Regions from separate parts of the Streptomyces sp. NPDC005408 genome, predicted to be linked through region 2. Evidence: riboswitches for the same ligand, from Rfam matches in the RefSeq annotation. Region 2 holds a riboswitch; each other region holds the start of a gene.
The links. A riboswitch is a leader RNA that binds a small molecule or an ion and turns the genes downstream of it on or off. The one in region 2 is predicted to bind thiamine pyrophosphate.
Positions count from the first base shown of each region.

Region 1: another riboswitch for thiamine pyrophosphate. It lies ahead of thiO (glycine oxidase ThiO); the one in region 2 lies ahead of ABZS64_RS17610 (thiamine ABC transporter substrate-binding protein).
Region 3: another riboswitch for thiamine pyrophosphate. It lies ahead of thiC (phosphomethylpyrimidine synthase ThiC); the one in region 2 lies ahead of ABZS64_RS17610 (thiamine ABC transporter substrate-binding protein).

Region 1 is NZ_JBEXEX010000031.1:34,976-41,277, reverse strand. It holds gene pknB (Stk1 family PASTA domain-containing Ser/Thr kinase) at 1-82, opposite strand, end outside; gene ABZS64_RS25685 (thiazole synthase) at 248-1,042, opposite strand; gene thiS (sulfur carrier protein ThiS) at 1,049-1,249, opposite strand; gene thiO (glycine oxidase ThiO) at 1,246-2,418, opposite strand; TPP riboswitch at 2,416-2,528, opposite strand; gene ABZS64_RS25670 (hypothetical protein) at 2,580-2,921, shown strand; gene ABZS64_RS25665 (FAD-dependent oxidoreductase) at 3,037-4,215, shown strand; gene ABZS64_RS25660 (Rv2175c family DNA-binding protein) at 4,268-4,633, shown strand; gene thiE (thiamine phosphate synthase) at 4,714-5,364, shown strand; gene metF (methylenetetrahydrofolate reductase [NAD(P)H]) at 5,441-6,302, shown strand, end outside.
Region 2 is NZ_JBEXEX010000016.1:78,862-85,163, forward strand. It holds gene frr (ribosome recycling factor) at 1-352, shown strand, start outside; gene ABZS64_RS17600 (phosphatidate cytidylyltransferase) at 352-1,461, shown strand; gene rlmN (23S rRNA (adenine(2503)-C(2))-methyltransferase RlmN) at 1,541-2,647, shown strand; TPP riboswitch at 2,667-2,776, shown strand; gene ABZS64_RS17610 (thiamine ABC transporter substrate-binding protein) at 2,846-3,937, shown strand; gene ABZS64_RS17615 (iron ABC transporter permease) at 3,976-5,592, shown strand; gene ABZS64_RS17620 (ABC transporter ATP-binding protein) at 5,592-6,302, shown strand, end outside.
Region 3 is NZ_JBEXEX010000003.1:295,468-301,769, reverse strand. It holds gene ABZS64_RS05355 (sporulation protein) at 1-119, shown strand, start outside; gene ABZS64_RS05350 (ankyrin repeat domain-containing protein) at 73-453, opposite strand; gene ABZS64_RS05345 (aminoglycoside phosphotransferase family protein) at 450-1,367, opposite strand; gene ABZS64_RS05340 (hypothetical protein) at 1,757-2,551, shown strand; gene thiC (phosphomethylpyrimidine synthase ThiC) at 2,613-4,403, opposite strand; TPP riboswitch at 4,397-4,531, opposite strand; gene ABZS64_RS05330 (YibE/F family protein) at 4,602-5,930, shown strand; gene ABZS64_RS05325 (SsgA family sporulation/cell division regulator) at 5,986-6,302, opposite strand, start outside.

The DNA.
Region 1 (6,302 bases), on a different contig from region 2:
CGCCGACTGCGATGCGTGCGTCGACGCGGTAGCGGCCGTCGAGCACCTGCCCGACGAGGGGGTCCTTGAGGGTCGTATCCACGCGGGAGATTCTACGAGTCATGACCGACAGGCCCGACGCACCGGGGTGGGACCGGAGCCGTACTGCAGCCGAGCTGTGACAGCCCGGGCCTTCCGGGGGCGCTGCCCCCGGACCCCAGCACCTCAAACGCCGGCGGGGCTTGATTTTCCCCACCCCGCGCAGCGGTCAGAACGCCGGGCGTTCCGGGTCCAGCGCCGCCCGGCCCTCGTGCGGGGAGGACGCTTCCGCGAAGTGCCGGCGCGGAATGCGTCCCGCCCGCCGCGCCAAGCGTCCCGCCTCCACCGCGTGCCGCATCGCCTCCGCCATCAGCACCGGCTCCTGCGCCCGCGTGACCGCCGACGCCAGCATCACCGCCCCGCAGCCCAGCTCCATCGCGAGTGCGGCGTCGGACGCCGTACCCGCCCCGGCGTCCAAAATGACCGGCACGCGCGCGTGCTCGACGATCAGCTGGAAGTTGTGGGGGTTGCGAATGCCCAGGCCGGAGCCGATCGGTGAGCCCAGCGGCATGATCGCCGCGCAGCCCACGTCCTCCAGCTTCCGGGCGAGCACGGGGTCGTCATTGGTGTACGGCAGCACGGTGAAGCCGTCGTCGACCAGTGTCTCGGCCGCCTCCAGCAGCTCGATCGGATCGGGCAGCAGCGTCCGCTCGTCCGCGACGACTTCGAGCTTGATCCAGTCCGTGCCGAGCGCCTCACGCGCGAGGCGGGCGGTCAGGACGGCCTCTCCGGCCGTGAAGCAGCCCGCCGTATTGGGCAGGACGCGGATGTTCAGCTTCTCCAGGACGGACAGCACGGAGCCCTGAACGGTGGGGTCGAGGCGGCGCATCGCGACCGTCGTGAGTTCGGTGCCGCTCGCGACGAGGGAGCGTTCGAGGATGTCGAGGCTGGGCGCCCCGCCCGTACCCATGATCAGCCGGGAGTTGAACGTGGTGTCGCCGATGGTGAGACGGTCGTCTGCCATGGCTGCTCAGCCTCCCTGCACGGCGGTGAGGACTTCGACCCGGTCGCCGTCGCCGAGGACCGTGCCGGACCACTGACTGCGTGGCACGACCGCCTCGTTGAGGGCGGCGGCGACCCCGGACGGAGCGGCGCTGAGGTCGGCGACCAGGCTGTCCAGGGTCGTTCCGGTGGCGAGTTCACGCGTCTCGCCGTTGACGGAGACGTTCATACGGGCTGCTCCAGACGTACGGGAGAGAAACGGCGCGGGGTGAAGGCGCGTGCCTCGTCCGGCAGCGCGCCGCTGACCAGCAGTTCGGCCATCACATCGCCGGTGACGGGGGTCAGCAGCACCCCGTTGCGGTAGTGGCCGGTGGCCAGATGCAGACCGGGCAGGGCACTCGGGCCCAGCAGCGGCGCATTGTCGGGAGAGCCGGGGCGCAGCCCCGCGCGGGTCTCGGTGAGCGGAAGCTCGGTGATGCCGGGCACCAGTTCGTGCGCGTCGCGCAGCAGCTCGTAGACCCCGCCGGCGGTGACCGTTCTGTCCCAGCCGAGCTCCTCGCTCGTCGCTCCGACGACCAGCTCGCCGTTCTCGCGCGGCACCAGATAGACATCGCTGCCGCGCACGACCGCCCGCACGGTCCGGGAGAGGAAGGGTGCGTACGCGGGCGGCACGGTCAGCCGCAGGACCTGGCCCTTCACCGGCCGTACCGGAGGCAGCACATCCGCCGGTACGCCGCCGAGCCTGCCGCTCAGACTGCCGCCCGCCAGGACGACCTGGTCCGCCGTGAGCTCCTCGCCGTCCGTCAGCACGGCTCCGGCCGCCCGGTCCCGTACCACCGAAAGCCGCTCGGCCCAGCCGCGGTGGAAGATCACCCCGGCGCGTTCGCAGGCCTTCACCAGCGCCCCTGCCAGCCGCCGGGGATCGACCTGGTGGTCGCCGTCCACCCGCAGACCCCCGCGTACGCCGGGCGCCAGCATCGGCTCGAGTCGCCTGCATTCGCGCCCGCTCAGCCACTCCGACTCCAGGCCGGACCGGCGTTGCAGGGCATGCAGTTCACGCAGGTGCGCCCGGTCGTCGGCGTCGAGCGCGACGGCGAGCGTGCCGCACGCGCGGTAGCCCACCGACTGCCCGCTCGCCTCCTCCAGCTCGGCGACGAAGTCCGGATAGCGGCGTGCGGATTCGAGATTGAGACCGAGGAGTGTCTGCTCGCCGTAGTGCAGCTCGGTGACGGCGGCGAGCATGCCCGCGGCGACCTGTGCGGCCCCGCCGCCCGGCTCGGGATCGGCGAGCGCGACCCGCAGTCCGCGCTGCGCCGCGCGCCAGGCCGTGACCAGGCCGATGATTCCGCCCCCGATGACGAGGACGTCTGAAGTGCGCGTTTCGGAAATACGCGACATGGGCGTCCAGCCCCTCCCTTCGCCGGCATGACCCGGATCAGGTTCGTACGGTCGGAGGCCGTCCAGCCTCCCTCTCAGCCCGGTGCGTCCGGGCTCCCGCGAGTGCCTTACGGTGGCCACCCTAACCCCCGCCCTCAACTCGCAGTAAGGGAGCCGACGCTGTGGCACGGTCGCTCGACGGTCTTGTCCTCTCGCCGGTCGCCGACCAGGCTCCGGGCCAGGTGGGCACCCGCACCCGCTTCACGTACCACGAGCGGGACGGCCGGATCTGGGCCGATTACGAGGGTGGCGACGTGGTGCGCGGCCATCTCGTGGGGACGCGGGAGGGTGACCGCCTCGACTTCCGCTACGTACAGCTGAAGACGGACGGCGGGACGTCGTCCGGGCACTGTGTCTCCGCCGTGGTCGAGCTGGAGGACGGACGGCTGCGCCTGGAGGAGAGCTGGGAGTGGGAGTCCCAGGAGGGCAGCGGGACGAGCGTTGTCGAGGAACTGGTTTCCTGACGGGCCGTCAGATGCGTAAGGTTGACGGGTGAGCGATCAGCAGAACCCCGAGCAGCAGCCGGCGCACGCAGCGAAGACGCACGACGCACGGCGCGTGGTCGTCGTCGGCGCGGGAATGGCCGGAGTGCAGACCGCCGTGGCCCTGCGCGAGCAGGGCTTCACCGGACCGGTCACCCTGATCGGCGCCGAGCCCCACCAGCCGTACGACAGACCGCCGCTCTCCAAGGCGATCCTGCTCGGCAAGGCAGAGGGCTCGGCCTTCGAGGTCGACTTCGAGGCGCTCGCCATCGAGCTGCGGCTGGGCTGCGAAGTGCTCGGCGTACGCTCCGATGCCCATGAGCTGGACACCGAGGCGGGAGCCTTCCCGTACGACGTCCTGGTCATCGCCAGCGGCGCCGAGCCGATCACGCTGCCGGGCACCGAGGGTGTGCCCGGAGTCCATCTGCTGCGCACCCTCGACGACGCCGCACGGCTGCGCCCCGTCATCGCCCAGCAGCACGACATGGTGGTCGTCGGCGCGGGCTGGATCGGCGCGGAATTCGCCACGGCCGCCCGCGAGGCAGGCTGCGCGGTCACCGTCGTCGAGGCGGCCGACCGCCCCCTCGCGGGCGCCCTGCCCGCCGAGGTCGCCGCCCCGATGACCGACTGGTACGCGGAGTACGGCACCGAACTGATCACCCACGCGCGCGTGGCCGCCATCGAACCCGGCAGGGTGATCCTCGCGGACGGCCGTGAGCTCGCGGCCGGAGCCGTGGTCGTCGGCATCGGCGCACGCCCCGCCACGGGCTGGCTGGCCGGTTCCGGCATCGCGCTCGGCCCGGACGGCGCAATCACCGCCGACGAGCATCTGCGCACCTCTCTGCCCGATGTGTACGCGGTCGGCGACTGCGCCTCCTTCCCGTCCGGCCGCTACGGCCGGCGGCTGCTCGTGCACCACTGGGACAACGCCCTGCAGGGGCCACGCACGGTGGCCGCCAATGTGATCGCGAGCGGCCTCGGGCAGCCGCCGCAGGTCTACGACCCTGTGCCGTACTTCTGGTCCGAACAGTTCGGCCGCTTCGTGCAGTACGCGGGTCACCATTCCGCCGCCGACACGATGGTGTGGCGCGGCGATCCGGCGGGCGCCGCCTGGACGGTGCTCTGGCTGCGCGAGGGCTCCCTGGTCGCCCTTCTCGCCGTCGGCAGGGCCCGCGACCTGATGCAAGGGCGCAAGCTCATCCTGTCCGGCGCACGGCTGGATCCGGACCTCGCCGCGGACCCCTCCGTGCCTCTGAAAGCGGCGGCTGTGGCGTAGTCCTGCCAGGGTCCGGCTACCGACTGTCAGTCCGGGATGGCAGGCTTGTCCTGTGACCGAGATTGACGCAAAGATCGATGCTCTCGTCCCCGCCTGGCTCCACCTTCCCGACATCGCGGAAATGCTCGATGTCGAGGTGACACGCGTACGGCAGCTGGTCAAGGAAGGCCAGCTGATCGCCGTGCGCCGTGGTGAGAACCGGGCGCTTCAGGTGCCTGCCGCCTTCATCGACGGCAACAAGGTGGTCAAGGGTCTCGCCGGGACCCTGACGCTCCTGAGGGACGACGGCTTCACCGACGAAGAGATGCTGGAGTGGCTCTTCACTCCCGACGCGACCCTGCCGGGCACGCCCGCGCAGGCGCTCAGCGAGAATCGCGGCACGGAGGTGAAGCGCCGGGCCCAGGCGCTCGCCGTCTGACAAGACACCACCACGCGGTGTGCGGGAGGCGGCCGAGCGCCGCCGCCCGCACACCGCCGACCCAACGGGGGGATACACCCATGTCCACGGCTCGTGAGCTGCTGTCCGACGCCCGGCTCTATCTCTGCACGGACGCCCGGAAGAAGCAGGGCGACCTCGCCGCCTTCCTCGACGCCGTGCTCTCCTCCGGAGTCGACATCGTGCAGCTGCGCGACAAGGGCATGGAGGCGGTCGAAGAGCTGGAGCACCTCCAGGTCTTCGCCGACGCCTGCCGCAGGCACGGCAAGCTGCTCGCCGTCAACGACCGCGCGGACGTCGCCCACGCCATCGGCTCCGACGTGCTGCATCTGGGACAGGGCGACCTGCCGGTCCTGGCCGCCCGCGCGATCCTCGGCGAGGACGTCCTGATCGGCCGCTCCACACACGCCGAGTCCGAGGTGGCCGCGGCCGCCGTCGAACCGGGCGTGGACTACTTCTGCACCGGACCCTGCTGGCCCACCCCCACCAAGCCCGGGCGGTACGCCCCCGGACTCGGCCTTGTGCGCTATGCGGCGGGCCTGCAGACGGACCGGCCGTGGTTCGCGATCGGCGGTATCGACGCGGGCAATCTGGACGAGGTGCTGGAGGCGGGCGCCCGCAGGATCGTCGTCGTACGCGCGATCACCGAGGCCGACGATCCGGCAGCGGCCACCGCGGATCTCACCAAGCGGATACGGGCCTACGGGCAGTAGGCCGATTCATGAGGGTTCGGTGTCCGATGGGTGGACTCCGGTTGGGGGACCCGGGGGCCCTGGTTAACCTGCGAGTATGGCCCTCGGTACAGCTTCGACCCGGACGGATCGCGCACGGACTGTGCGCGACCTGCTCGCCACCGGTAAAACGTCCTACTCTTTCGAGTTCTGGGCGCCCAAGACCGAGAAGGGCGAGCGGAACCTCTGGAACGCGCTGCGCAGGGTCGAGGCGGTCGCACCGAACTTCGTCTCCGTGACCTATGGCGCCGGCGGATCCACGCGCGCCGGGACCGTCAAGGCGACCGAGCAGATCGCCGCCGACACCACCCTGACCCCCGTCGCGCACCTCACCGCGGTCAACCACTCCATCGCCGAGCTGCGCAACATGATCGGCCAGTACGCCGACGCGGGGATCCGCAACATCCTCGCGGTCCGGGGCGACCCGCCCGGCGACCCGATGGGCGACTGGGTCAAGCACCCCGAGGGCGTGCAGTACGCCGCCGAGCTCGTCCAGCTGATCAAGGAGTCGGGAGACTTCTGCGTCGGCGTCGCGGCCTTCCCCGAGATGCATCCGCGCTCGCAGGACTGGGACACCGACACCCGCCACTTCGTCGACAAGTGCCGGGCAGGCGCGGACTACGCGATCACACAGATGTTCTTCCAGCCCGAGGACTATCTGCGGCTGCGCGACCGGGTCGAGGCCGCGGACTGCCGGACGCCGATCATTCCGGAGATCATGCCGGTCACCAGCGTCAAGCAGCTGGAGAGGTTTGCACAGCTCAGCAATGCCACGTTCCCGGCGGACCTGAAAGAGAGGATCCTCACCGTCAAGGACGATCCGGCCGCTGTACGCTCCATTGGCATCGAGTACGCGACGGAGTTCTGTGCACGGCTGCTCTCCGAGGGAGTCCCCGGACTGCACTTCATTACGCTCAACA
Region 2 (6,302 bases):
GTTCGACAAGAGCGCGCTGCGCAACATCGAGCAGGCCATCCGCGACTCCGACCTCGGCGTCAACCCGAGCAACGACGGCAATATCATCCGGGTGGTGTTCCCGGAGCTGACCCAGGACCGCCGCAAGGAGTACATCAAGGTCGCCAAGACCAAGGCCGAGGACTCCAAGATCTCGATTCGCTCCGTGCGCCGCAAGGCCAAGGAGACCATCGACAAGTTCATCAAGGACGGCGAGGTCGGCGAGGACGAGGGCCGCCGTGCCGAGAAGGAGCTCGACGACACCACCGCGAAGTACGTCGCGCAGGTGGACGAGCTGCTGAAGCACAAGGAAGCCGAGCTGCTCGAGGTCTGATGAACGACTCTTCCTGGGGGGCCCCGCCGAGAGCCGGTTTCTGGGGACCGCCCGACCAGGGACCTGCCCCGGCGGGTCCCGCATACGATGAGCATGACGCACAGCAGACTCGGCCCATGCCCATCGTGCCGGACTTTCCCGACGCAGGTAGAGACGCCGAAGACCGTAATGACCGCGACCAGAACGACGACCGCGACCGGGGGGCCGCTCGGCTGAGTGGCCCTCTGTTCCGGGACGAGATGCCGCAGGAGCCCATGCCCACCCCGCCGCCGGCGCCAGAGCCGCCGCAGAAGAAGCGGGCCGGCCGTGATCTGCGGGCGGCCATAGGGGTCGGTGTCGGGCTCGGCGCGGTGATCGTGGCATCGCTCTTCATCGTCAAGGCCGTGTTCGTCGGCGTGATAGCGGTCGCCGTCGTCGTCGGGCTGTGGGAGCTCACCTCGCGTCTCGAGGAGCGCAAGCAGATCAAGGCGCCGCTGGTGCCGCTCGCGGTGGGCGGCGCGGCAATGGTCGTGGCCGGCTATGTGCGCGGTGCGGAGGGCGCCTGGGTCGCGATGGCACTCACAGCGCTCGCGGTGCTGGTCTGGCGGATGACGGAACCCCCCGAGGGATATCTGAAGGACGTCACGGCAGGCGTCTTTGCTGCGTTCTACGTGCCGTTCCTGGCGACGTTCGTCGCGATGATGCTCACCGCCGACGACGGGCCGCAGCGGGTGCTCACCTTCCTGGTGCTGACCGTGGTGAGCGACACGGGTGCGTACGCCGTCGGCTGGCGCTTCGGCAAGCACAAGCTCGCGCCGCGCATCAGCCCCGGGAAGACCCGCGAGGGCCTGGTCGGCGCGGTGGCGTTCGCGATGGTGGCGGGCGCGCTGCTCATGGAGTTCGTGATCGACGACGGCACCTGGTGGCAGGGTCTGCTGCTCGGCTTCGCGGTCGCGGCCAGTGCGACGCTCGGCGACCTGGGCGAGTCGATGATCAAGCGGGATCTCGGCATCAAGGACATGGGCACGCTGCTGCCGGGACACGGCGGCATCATGGACCGTCTCGACTCGCTGCTGCCCACCGCTCCGGTGGTGTGGCTGCTGATGGTGATCTTCGTCGGGTCCGGCTGACCTGCGCGTTTGACGTGAGGGGTTCGTTGTCCACAGGGCGGCGAACCCCTCTTCGTATCTCTGCGACACTGGTAGGACCATGCCCAAGCCCGGAGAACTCATTTTCGTCGCGCCCCGCGGAGCCAAGAAGCCCCCGCGGCACCTTGCCGACCTCACGCCCGCCGAGCGCAAGGACGCCGTCGCCGCGATCGGCGAGAAGCCGTTTCGCGCCAAGCAGCTCTCGCAGCACTACTTCGCGCGGTATGCCCACGACCCCGCCCAGTGGACCGACATCCCCGCGGCCGCGCGCGAGAAGCTCGCTTCCGAGCTGCTGCCCGACCTGATGTCGGTCGTTCGGCACATCTCGTGCGACGACGACACCACCCGCAAGACCCTGTGGCGGCTGCACGACGGCACGCTCGTCGAGTCCGTGCTCATGCGCTACCCGGACCGGGTGACGATGTGCATCTCCTCGCAGGCCGGCTGCGGGATGAACTGTCCGTTCTGCGCCACCGGGCAGGCGGGTCTCGACCGGAATCTGTCGACCGCCGAGATCGTGCACCAGATCGTCGACGCCATGCGCGCCCTGCGCGACGGCGAGGTGCCGGGCGGCCCGGCGAGGCTGTCCAACATCGTCTTCATGGGCATGGGCGAGCCGCTCGCCAATTACAAGCGGGTCGTCGGCTCCATCCGCCGTCTGACCGACCCGGAGCCGGACGGTCTCGGACTCTCGCAGCGTGGGATCACCGTCTCGACCGTCGGTCTGGTGCCCGCGATGCACCGCCTCGCCGACGAGGGCTTCAAGTGCCGTCTCGCCGTTTCGCTGCACGCACCGGACGACGAGCTGCGCGACACCCTGGTCCCGGTCAACACACGCTGGAAGGTCCGCGAGGTCCTGGACGCAGCCTGGGAGTACGCGGAGAAGTCCGGCCGCCGTATCTCCATCGAGTACGCGCTGATCAGGGACATCAATGACCAGGCGTGGCGGGGCGATCTGCTCGGCCGCCTGCTGAAGGGAAAGCGGGTCCACGTCAATCTGATCCCGCTCAACCCGACGCCGGGATCGAAGTGGACGGCATCCCGCCCCGAGGACGAGAAGGCCTTCGTGGAGGCGATCGCGGCCCATGGTGTGCCCGTGACCGTCCGGGACACCCGTGGCCAGGAGATCGACGGAGCCTGCGGACAGCTCGCGGCATCCGAGCGGTAGTCTGGGCTCGAACATTTGCATATTCCGACAGGGGAGCGCCACAGCGCTGAGAGTGCGACGCCGTCAGGTCGCAGACCCTCTGAACCTTGCCCAGGTCATTCTGGGTAGGAAGTTCGGTCACCACTCAAGCTGTTGCGCCCTGCTCACACCGTGTGAGCAGGGCCGCGTCTCTTCCTGGTCACTCCAGGAGGAATTTCAGTGAGCACCACCAAGAAGTGGGCGGTTTCCACCATTGCCGTCGCGCTCGGCGTCTCGACGCTCGCCGCGTGCGGGGAGTCCAAGAACTCCTCGACCGACAGCGGCCCGAAGTCCAAGACCGTGACGCTCGTCAGCCACGACTCGTTCGTCGCCTCCCCCGCCGTACTGAAGCAGTTCACCAAGGAGACCGGCTACACGGTCAAGCTGCTCCAGAGCGGTGACGCGGGCGCCGCCCTCAACAAGGAGATCCTCACCAAGGGCTCCCCGCAGGGCGATGTCTTCTTCGGCGTCGACAACACCCTTCTCTCGCGCGCTCTGGACAATGATCTGTTCACTCCGTACGAGGCCAAGGGCCTGGACCAGGTGCCCGACGAGGTGCAGCTCGACAAGGACAAGCACCGCGTCACGCCCGTCGACACCGGCGACATCTGCGTCAACTACGACAAGAAGTACTTCGCCGACAAGAAGCTGGCGCCGCCGCAGTCCTTCGACGACCTGATCAAGCCCGAGTACAAGAACCTGCTGGTCACGGAGAACGCGGCGACGTCGTCGCCCGGCCTCGGTTTCCTCCTCGGCAGCGTCGGCAAGTACGGCGAGGACGGCTGGCAGGACTACTGGAAGAAGCTGAAGAGCAACGGCGTCAAGGTCGTCGACGGCTGGGAGCAGGCGTACAACAACGAGTTCTCCGGTTCCGCCGGCGGCAAGAAGGCCAAGGGGGACCGGCCGCTCGTCGTCTCGTACGCCTCCAGCCCGCCGGCCGAGGTGGTCTTCGCCAAGCCGCAGCCGACCGGGGCGCCGACCGGGGTCGCGACCGGAACCTGCTTCCGCCAGACGGAGTTCGCGGGCTTGCTGAACGGCGCGAAGAACGAGGAGGGCGGCAAGGCCCTGCTGGACTTCCTGATCTCCAAGCAGTTCCAGGAGGACATGCCGCTCAACATGTTCGTCTACCCGGTGGTCAAGGGCGCGAAGCTGCCCGAGGCGTTCACCAAGTTCGGCGCCGTCATCGACAAGCCGGAGACCGTCGCCCCCGACAAGATCGCCAAGAACCGTGAGCAGTGGGTCCAGTCATGGTCCTCGCTCGTACTGAAGTAACGAAGTCCGTCCGCGGGAATGCGGCGCGGCTCGGGCTGATGGCCGGGCCCGTCGTGTTCTTCGCGGTCTTCTTCGCCTACCCCGTCGTCTCGATCGTCGGCCGCGGCCTCCAGGTCGACGGGGTATGGCAGTTCGGCCGGATCGGCGAGGTGCTGAGCCGCGCCGACATCCAGCACGTGCTCTGGTTCACCTTCTGGCAGGCCCTCGCCTCCACCGCGCTCACGCTGCTGATCGCGCTGCCCGGCGCGTATGTCTTCGCACGCTTCGACTTTCCTTGCAAGCGGCTGCTGAAGGCGGTGGTGACCGTCCCGTTCGTGCTGCCGACCGTCGTCGTGGGGACCGCGTTCCTGGCGCTCCTCGGCCGAGGCGGACTGCTCGACGAGCTGTGGGGCATCAGGCTGGACACCACCGTGTGGGCGATTCTGCTCGCACACGTCTTCTTCAACTACGCCGTGGTCGTACGGACCGTGGGCGGCCTGTGGTCACAGCTCGACCCGCGTCAGGAGGAGGCCGCCCGGGTGCTGGGTGCCGGGCGGCTCGCAGCCTGGCGGCGGGTGACGCTGCCCGCGCTCGGGCCCGCCGTCGCCGCGGCCGCCCTGATGGTCTTCCTCTTCACCTTCACCTCGTTCGGCGTCGTACAGATCCTCGGCGGGCCGACTTTCTCCACGCTTGAGGTGGAGATCTACCGGCAGACCGCCCAGCTGCTGGATCTGCCGACGGCGGCCGTGCTCACCCTGGTGCAGTTCGCCGCCGTCGGCGCGATCCTCGCCGTTCACGCGTCGATGGTGCGGCGGCGGGAGAGCGCGCTGAGACTGGTCGACCCCGCGCAGACCGCACGCAGGCCGCGTGGCGCCGGGCAGTGGGCGCTGCTCGGCGGGGTGCTGCTCACCGTGCTGCTGCTGATCCTGATGCCGCTGGGGGTGCTCGTCGAACGCTCGTTGGACGGGCCGGGCGGTTACGGATTCGACTTCTACCGGGCCCTGCATTCGACAGGTGATGCGGGCAGCAGCTTCCTCGTCCCGCCGATCGAGGCGATCTGGAACTCGATGCAGTACGCGCTGGCGGCGACGGCTGTCGCACTGGTCGTCGGCGGGCTCGCGGCGGCAGCGCTCACCCGGCGCGCGGGGCGGCTCGTGCGCGGGTTCGACGCGCTGCTGATGCTTCCGCTCGGGGTCTCCGCGGTGACCGTCGGCTTCGGTTTTCTGATCACCCTCGACAAGCCGCCGCTCGATCTGCGGACGTCGTGGATTCTCGTACCGCTGGCGCAGGCACTGGTCGGTATCCCGTTCGTCGTACGGACCATGCTGCCGGTCCTCCGGGCGGTCGACGAGCGGCTGCGCGAGGCCGCTGCCGTGCTCGGGGCCTCGCCGCTGCGCGTGTGGCGTGAGGTCGACCTGCCCATGGTGCGGCGTGCGCTGCTGATTGCGGCGGGGTTCGCCTTCGCCGTCTCGCTCGGCGAGTTCGGGGCGACCGTCTTCATCGCCAGGCCCGACAATCCGACGCTGCCGGTCGCCGTGGCACGCCTGCTCGGCCGACCCGGCGAGCTCAACTACGGGCAGGCGATGGCCCTTTCGACGATCCTGATGATGGTGTGCGCGGCGGCACTGTTGCTCCTCGAACGCATCCGTACCGACAAGACCTCCGGGGAGTTCTGATGGCCTTGCTGCGACTGGAGGACGTGACCGTACGGTTCGGGGCGCGGGCGGCCCTCGACTCGGTGGACCTGGAGGTCGCCGAGCACGAGATCGTCTGCGTGGTGGGGCCGAGCGGCAGCGGCAAGTCCACGCTGCTGCGGATCGTCGCCGGGCTCCAGTCCGCCGACGCCGGACGGGTGCTGCTGTCCGGCGTCGACCAGGCAGGGGTGCCGGTGCACCGGCGCGGAGTCGGCCTGATGTTCCAGGACCACCAGCTCTTCCCGCAGCGTGACGTCGGCGGCAATGTCGCCTTCGGGCTGCGGATGCGCGGTGTCGGCCGGGCCGAACAGGCGCGCCGCGTCAACGAGTTGCTGAAGCTCGTCGGGCTGCCGGCCGCTCAGCGCCGGGCCGTGGCCTCGCTTTCCGGCGGCGAGCAGCAGCGGGTGGCGCTGGCGAGGGCGCTCGCGCCGGAGCCCCGGCTGCTGATGCTGGACGAGCCGCTGGGTCAGCTGGACCGGGGGCTGCGCGAGCGGCTCGTCGTCGAACTGCGCGAGCTGTTCGGGCGGTTGGGCACCACCGTCCTCGCCGTCACCCACGACCAGGGCGAGGCCTTCGCGCTCGCCGACCGTGTCGTGGTCATGGGGGACGGCCGGATCGCCCAGGCGGGCACCCCGCTGGAGGTCTGGCAGCGGCCCGCGTCCGAGTTCGTCGCCCGCTTCCTCGGCTTCGAC
Region 3 (6,302 bases), on a different contig from region 2:
GCTTCCAGCGCTATGTCACCGACTTCCAGACCGAGGTCAGCGCCCACTCCATGAAACCCACAGTGTCCGCGTTCAACGACCAAGTACGCGACGCACTCGCCCGCCTCGAGGACGAGTAGCAGTCAGCGTCTGGCTCATGAATGCTTCGATCAATTTCAGCGCCAGCCAATGCCCGCACCCTTCGGCGAAACTACGGGCATCCCGACCTTTCCCATCCTTGAGTCGCGGATCGGCACCGCTACTCAACAAGTAGGCCGTGGTGTCCACATGCAGCGGCTGCCCCGACTGCAACGCACCATCGGCCTCAGTGTCGATCGCGTGATGCAGCAACGGCATCCCCATGTAGGTCTCGTTCACGTCCGCGCCAGCGTCCAACAGCTCACGAAGCCGTTCGAGATCCTCGTTTTCCACTGCGAACCGAGCTTCGCTCCACTGCTCATCCGGGACGGTCACCAGGGCCGCCAGTCCCGGGGCCCGTCGTCGTTCCGCAGCCCGGCGATGCGCCGGCGGTACTCCGCTGCCGTCTGCTCGTCCTCCTGCACGTTCTGCATGAGCCACGTCGTCATGCCGAACTCTTGCAGGCCGCGCAGCGTCTCGTACCCCTCCCAGTCGTACAGGTCCCGCCCGTACGCGGCCACGAAGTCGGCGTACTGTTCGTCGGTCTGCCACCCAAGGCTGTGGTGCTCCACAGCCGTGACCATCAGGTCCCACTCCGGGTGATCGAAGCAGAAAGCTTCGAAGTCGATCAGGATCACTTGCCCCTGGTCGTCCACCATGAGGTTCTGCACATGGGCGTCACCGTGAACAGGCCCCTTGGGCGTGGAGAACCGCAGCTCTGCGTACTTGTCCTTGAGTTCCAGCCAGCGCTTTCGCAGAAAGACCTTGTCGTCCTCAGGGATCACGGCCCGGTCGAGTCGCAGCTCTTGCTTGTCGAACGGCTCGAACGACGGCAGATGCAGGCCATCCGGCACCGACAGAGAATGCAGGTCCCGCAGGACACCGCCCAGTTCCCCGTACGTAGCCTTGCGATCCCCCTCAACGATCAGATGCCAGAACGTCACAGGGTGACCGTCGATCAACAGCGGCTGCTCCAGGTCCTCCACAGCTTGCGCGGCATGGAACCCCTCGCCCGTCAGCCAGCGCGAGACAGCGACTTCAGTGTGTGCCTTCGGCAGCCACTCTTCGCCACGCGCCACACGCACGATCAACGGCGCCGAGGCCAGCCGGAACAACGCGTTCTCTCCGAGGCGGATCAACTCCGCGCCTCTGTCATCGAGCCCAGCAGCCCGGCACGCGGCAACCATCACCCGCGTTGCCCCCGCCGACGTGAACCCCTCTTCCAAACCCCGAGCAGCGTCAACCGCCATGCCCGAACCAGCTCCCCTTAGTCGCGCGCGATCAACCGACGCACGAGTACGGGCGACCAACCCGACGTGCACCGGACACGGCATCGACGGTATCGGTGAGTAGGGAGCAAAGACGAGAGGAGGCCTATACGACTCTGGGCCCTCAGAGAGGGCACTTGCCGGAGATTCCTCGACTTCCGGAACGTTCCCGCAGCGATGTCCTGGAGCGATGCGCCCTCAGCCGCCGCACCGCCAAACCGCTCCGTGATGCTTTTGGCCATCCCGCGTGGAACGTGAGCCTCAGTGAGGATCACCCACCAGCGCCGCGGTCAGCCATCGGTACCTACATCGCGAGTACCAGTTGAGACAACCCTCCGGCAAACGGCGTATTGCCTGGATACCCTGCACTCGTGAGCGACAAATCTGACATCCCTATGGTTTCTCCCATAGGTGCAGCCATCGCGAGGCGTGCCGTAGCACCGCTGGTCGAGCGTCTGAACGAGCAGATGCGGCAGGCAGTGGCACCGTTGGTAGAGATGCAGAGCGAGCAACTCCGCCAAGCCATGGAGCCACTGCTCGAACACCTAAAGGAGCAAACTCGTCAAGCCATGGCGCCCATCAGTGAAGCCATGGCTGAACAGACAAGGCAAGCGATGGCACCCATCAGGATGGCTTTCGAGGATCAACTGAGAGGGCTGGTCCCACCGGTCCGTCTGGCCGAGATCCTGCTCGTCAGTCAACGGGCAATGTCCGTGATCCCAGACTCTCGATGGAGAGGCCTGTTCGACGAACTTCAGCCGCAGCTCTCCTTCGTTTCAAGTGCCGCGTGGAGGCACGCGCTGGATGACTACCGCAGCGCGGATCCCAACAGCGTTGAACGCCTGATTGCGAAGCAGACGCCCTCGACTGGAGCCTCCCCAATCGGCGATGAGTTGGCCGAAGGAGTTCATGACATAACTGCACCGCTGTTGGAGCGCACCCCAGAAGGCGGTGACCACCCTGGCGTAGAGGGCAGTTGGCACAGCCTCATCACGCCGATGAATGTGATCGTGGTCATGGCCGTGTTGTACGCATTGGCGGCCACCGCGCTCTCGGTAGTGGTGCCAGACAGCGACGTGGTCAAGCGGCTGAACGGTGCCGATACCCACTTCGCTCTCGCCCTTGCGCTGCTCGCATACATCGACGGCAGAGACAGGGACCGGTGAGACGAGGCGACCCGCGCCGGGCGATGCCCCGATCACCCGAGGCATCGCCGTCCACTGGATCTCAGTCGGCGAGCGGCAGGTAGACCCGATTCCCCGCCTCCGCGAACTCCTTCGACTTCCGGAGCATCCCCTCAGCAACCTCCTCGGCCGTCGCCCCCGCGGCCGCAGTACCGCCAAACTGCTCTGTGATGCTTTGGCTAATCTTCATGCTGCAGAACTTCGGACCGCACATCGAGCAGAAGTGCGCGGTCTTCGCCGGCTCGGCCGGCAGCGTCTCGTCGTGGAACTCCCGTGCCGTGTCCGGGTCGAGGGCCAGATTGAACTGGTCCTCCCACCGGAACTCGAAACGGGCGTCGGACAGCGCGTCGTCCCACTCCTGCGCGCCCGGGTGCCCCTTGGCGAGATCGGCCGCATGAGCGGCGATCTTGTAGGTGATGACGCCGGTCTTCACGTCGTCGCGGTTGGGCAGGCCCAAGTGCTCCTTGGGCGTGACGTAGCAGAGCATCGCGGTGCCCCACCAGGCGATCATCGCCGCCCCGATGCCGGAGGTGATGTGGTCATACGCCGGGGCCACGTCCGTCGTGAGCGGGCCGAGCGTATAGAACGGGGCCTCCTCGCAGATCTCCTGCTGGAGGTCGATGTTCTCCTTGATCTTGTGCATCGGGACGTGACCAGGTCCTTCGATCATCGTCTGCACATTGAAACGCTTGGCGATCGAGTTGAGTTCCCCGAGTGTGCGCAACTCGGCGAACTGCGCCTCGTCGTTGGCGTCCGCGATCGAGCCGGGCCGAAGACCGTCGCCGAGCGAGTACGTCACGTCGTACGCGGCGAGGATCTCGCAGAGCTCCTCGAAGTTCTCGTAGAGGAACGACTCCTTGTGGTGCGCCAGGCACCACGCCGCCATGATCGATCCGCCGCGCGAGACGATGCCCGTCTTGCGGTTGGCGGTCAGCGGGACGTACGGCAGCCGCACACCCGCGTGGACGGTCATGTAGTCGACGCCCTGCTCGGCCTGCTCGATGACCGTGTCCTTGTAGATCTCCCAGGTCAGCTCTTCGGCCTTGCCGTCGACCTTCTCGAGCGCCTGGTAGAGCGGCACGGTGCCGATCGGCACGGGGGAATTGCGCAGCACCCACTCGCGGGTGGTGTGGATGTTGCGGCCGGTGGAGAGGTCCATGACCGTGTCCGCGCCCCAGCGCGTGGCCCAGGTCATCTTCTCGACCTCCTCCTCGATGGAGGAGGTGACCGCGGAGTTGCCGATGTTGGCGTTGACCTTCACCAGGAACCGCTTGCCGATGATCATCGGCTCGATCTCCGGGTGGTTGACGTTGGCCGGCAGGACGGCCCGGCCCGCGGCGATCTCCTCGCGTACGACCTCGGGGGAGACGTTCTCGCGGATCGCGACGTACTCCATCTCGGGCGTGATCTCGTCACGACGGGCGTACGCGAGCTGCGTCACCGCCTGTCCGTCGCGGCCCCGGCGGGGCTGGCGCGGACGGCCGGGGAAGACCGCGTCGAGGTTGCGCAGACCGCCCCTCGGCGAGGTGTGCTTGATCCCGTCGTCCTCGGGGCGGACCGGGCGGCCCGCGTACTCCTCGGTGTCGCCACGGCCGATGATCCAGTTCTCCCGCAGCGGCGAAAGTCCGCGGCGGACGTCGGTCTCGACGTTCGGATCGGTGTACGGGCCGGACGTGTCGTACAGCGTCACGTCCTTGCCGTTGGTGAGGTGCACCTGGCGGACCGGCACCCGGAGGTCGGGGCGCGAACCCTCGACGTATCCCTTGTGCCAGCCGATGGACTTCCCGGCCTCGGGCTGATTCGAGGCAGGCGTGCGTGCGTCCTGAACGGTCATCGTGACCTACTCCCTACGCCGGCATTACCCGGTAACAGGTTCGGCGGTCGGCGCAGCCACTTCCGTACAGTTCGTACGGATTTCAGCGCCCTCTCAGCCCGGTGCTCCGAGCTCCCGCGTGTGCAAAGGTGCCACCACGCTAGCGTCACTTCTGGCGCGCTGAACAGAGGGCCCCCTCGTTCTTGCGATGATCGGTCGGTGACCTCATCGCCGACACCTCCGCCGCAGACGCCCGACCCCCATGGCCACACGCACAGCCATGGGCCCGCCGCGCCCGTCTCGCAGCACCTCCGCAAGGTCATCGCCGCGGTGCTGATTCCTTTCGCCGCGGCCGTCGTCGTCGGCCTGGTCGTGCTCTGGCCGGGTGGCGCCCCCGGCCATGAGCGCACCGGTGTCGGCTTCGACCGGCAGACCGAGCAGGGCAAGGTGGTGCGGGTCGAGAAGGTCAATTGCAAGGACGTGAACGCCGCGCAGGTCCCGCCGACCGGCGACACCTCCACACCCGAGGGACGCGAGGCGGTCAACGCCCAGAAGGGCAGCTGCGGGAAGGCGACGATCAAGGTCACCACCGGCAAGGACAAGGGCCGCACCTTCACCGAGATCGTCCAGCCGGACGCGCCCCGTCAGCTGAGCCAGGGCCAGGGTGTGGTGGTGGCGTACGCCCCCGACGCGCCCCGTGATCTGCAGTACTCAGTGACCGATGTGGACCGCGGCTTCCCGATGGCACTGCTGGCTGGGATCTTCGCGGTCGTGGTGGTGCTGGTGGGGCGGATGCGCGGCGTGATGGCGCTGATCGCGCTCGCCGCATCCTTCGCCGTACTGACTCTGTTCATCCTGCCCGCGATCCTGCAGGGCTCCAATCCGCTGATCGTCGCGGTGGTCGGAGCGAGCGCGATCATGCTGATTGCGCTCTATCTGTGCCACGGGCTCACCGCGCGCACCTCGGTCGCTGTCCTCGGCACGCTGATCTCTCTGCTGCTGATCGGGCTGCTCGGCTCGCTCTTCATCGGCTGGGCGAGTCTGACCGGCAACACCGACGACAGCACCGGCCTGATCCACGGCCTCTATCCGAACATCGACCTGAGCGGTCTGCTGCTGGCGAGCGTCATCATCGGCTCGCTGGGTGTGCTCGACGATGTGACGGTGACCCAGACCTCGGCGGTGTGGGAACTGCACCAGGCGGACCCGGACATGGGCCCGCGGGGGCTCTACCGGGCGGGCATCCGCATCGGCCGGGACCACATCGCGTCCGTCGTCAACACGCTCGTACTGGCCTACGCAGGCGCCGCGTTGCCTCTGCTGCTGCTCTTCTCGATCGCACAGAGCAGCGTGGGAACGGTGGCCAGCAGCGAGCTGGTGGCGACCGAGATCGTACGGACCCTGATCGGGTCGATCGGCCTCGTCGCCTCGGTGCCGGTGACCACCGCCCTCGCGGCGCTGGTGGTCTCCGCCGACCGGCCGGGCCTTTCGGCGGCCGCGGGCAGGGCAGCGCTGAGAGGCGGTAGGGGCCGCCGCCGCAAGAAGTAGGGGGAAGATGGCGGCGGTTGGCGCCGCGGCGGACGATTCCGAAGGCCGCGGCCGCTCAGCCGGCGCTCTCCTCCGCGAGAATGCGCCCGAGCGCCTCTTCGAGATTGCACTCGAAGTCACCGAACGTACGCTCCTGCCCCAGCGGCACCAGCTTGTCCGTGCGGTCGAGGAAGGCCACAAGCGGCGCCGCACTCACCCGGAACAGCGCCCGGTCGCAGCCGACCTGGAGCCGGACGATCACATCGGACAGCCCCTCGGGACGCGTCGGCGCGATGTGCACATCGCCGTCCCCGCTCGGGCCGTTGATGCCGTCCACCAGCAACTCGCGACCGAAGGCCCAGGTCACAGGGGCATCTCCGGGCAGGTGGAAGG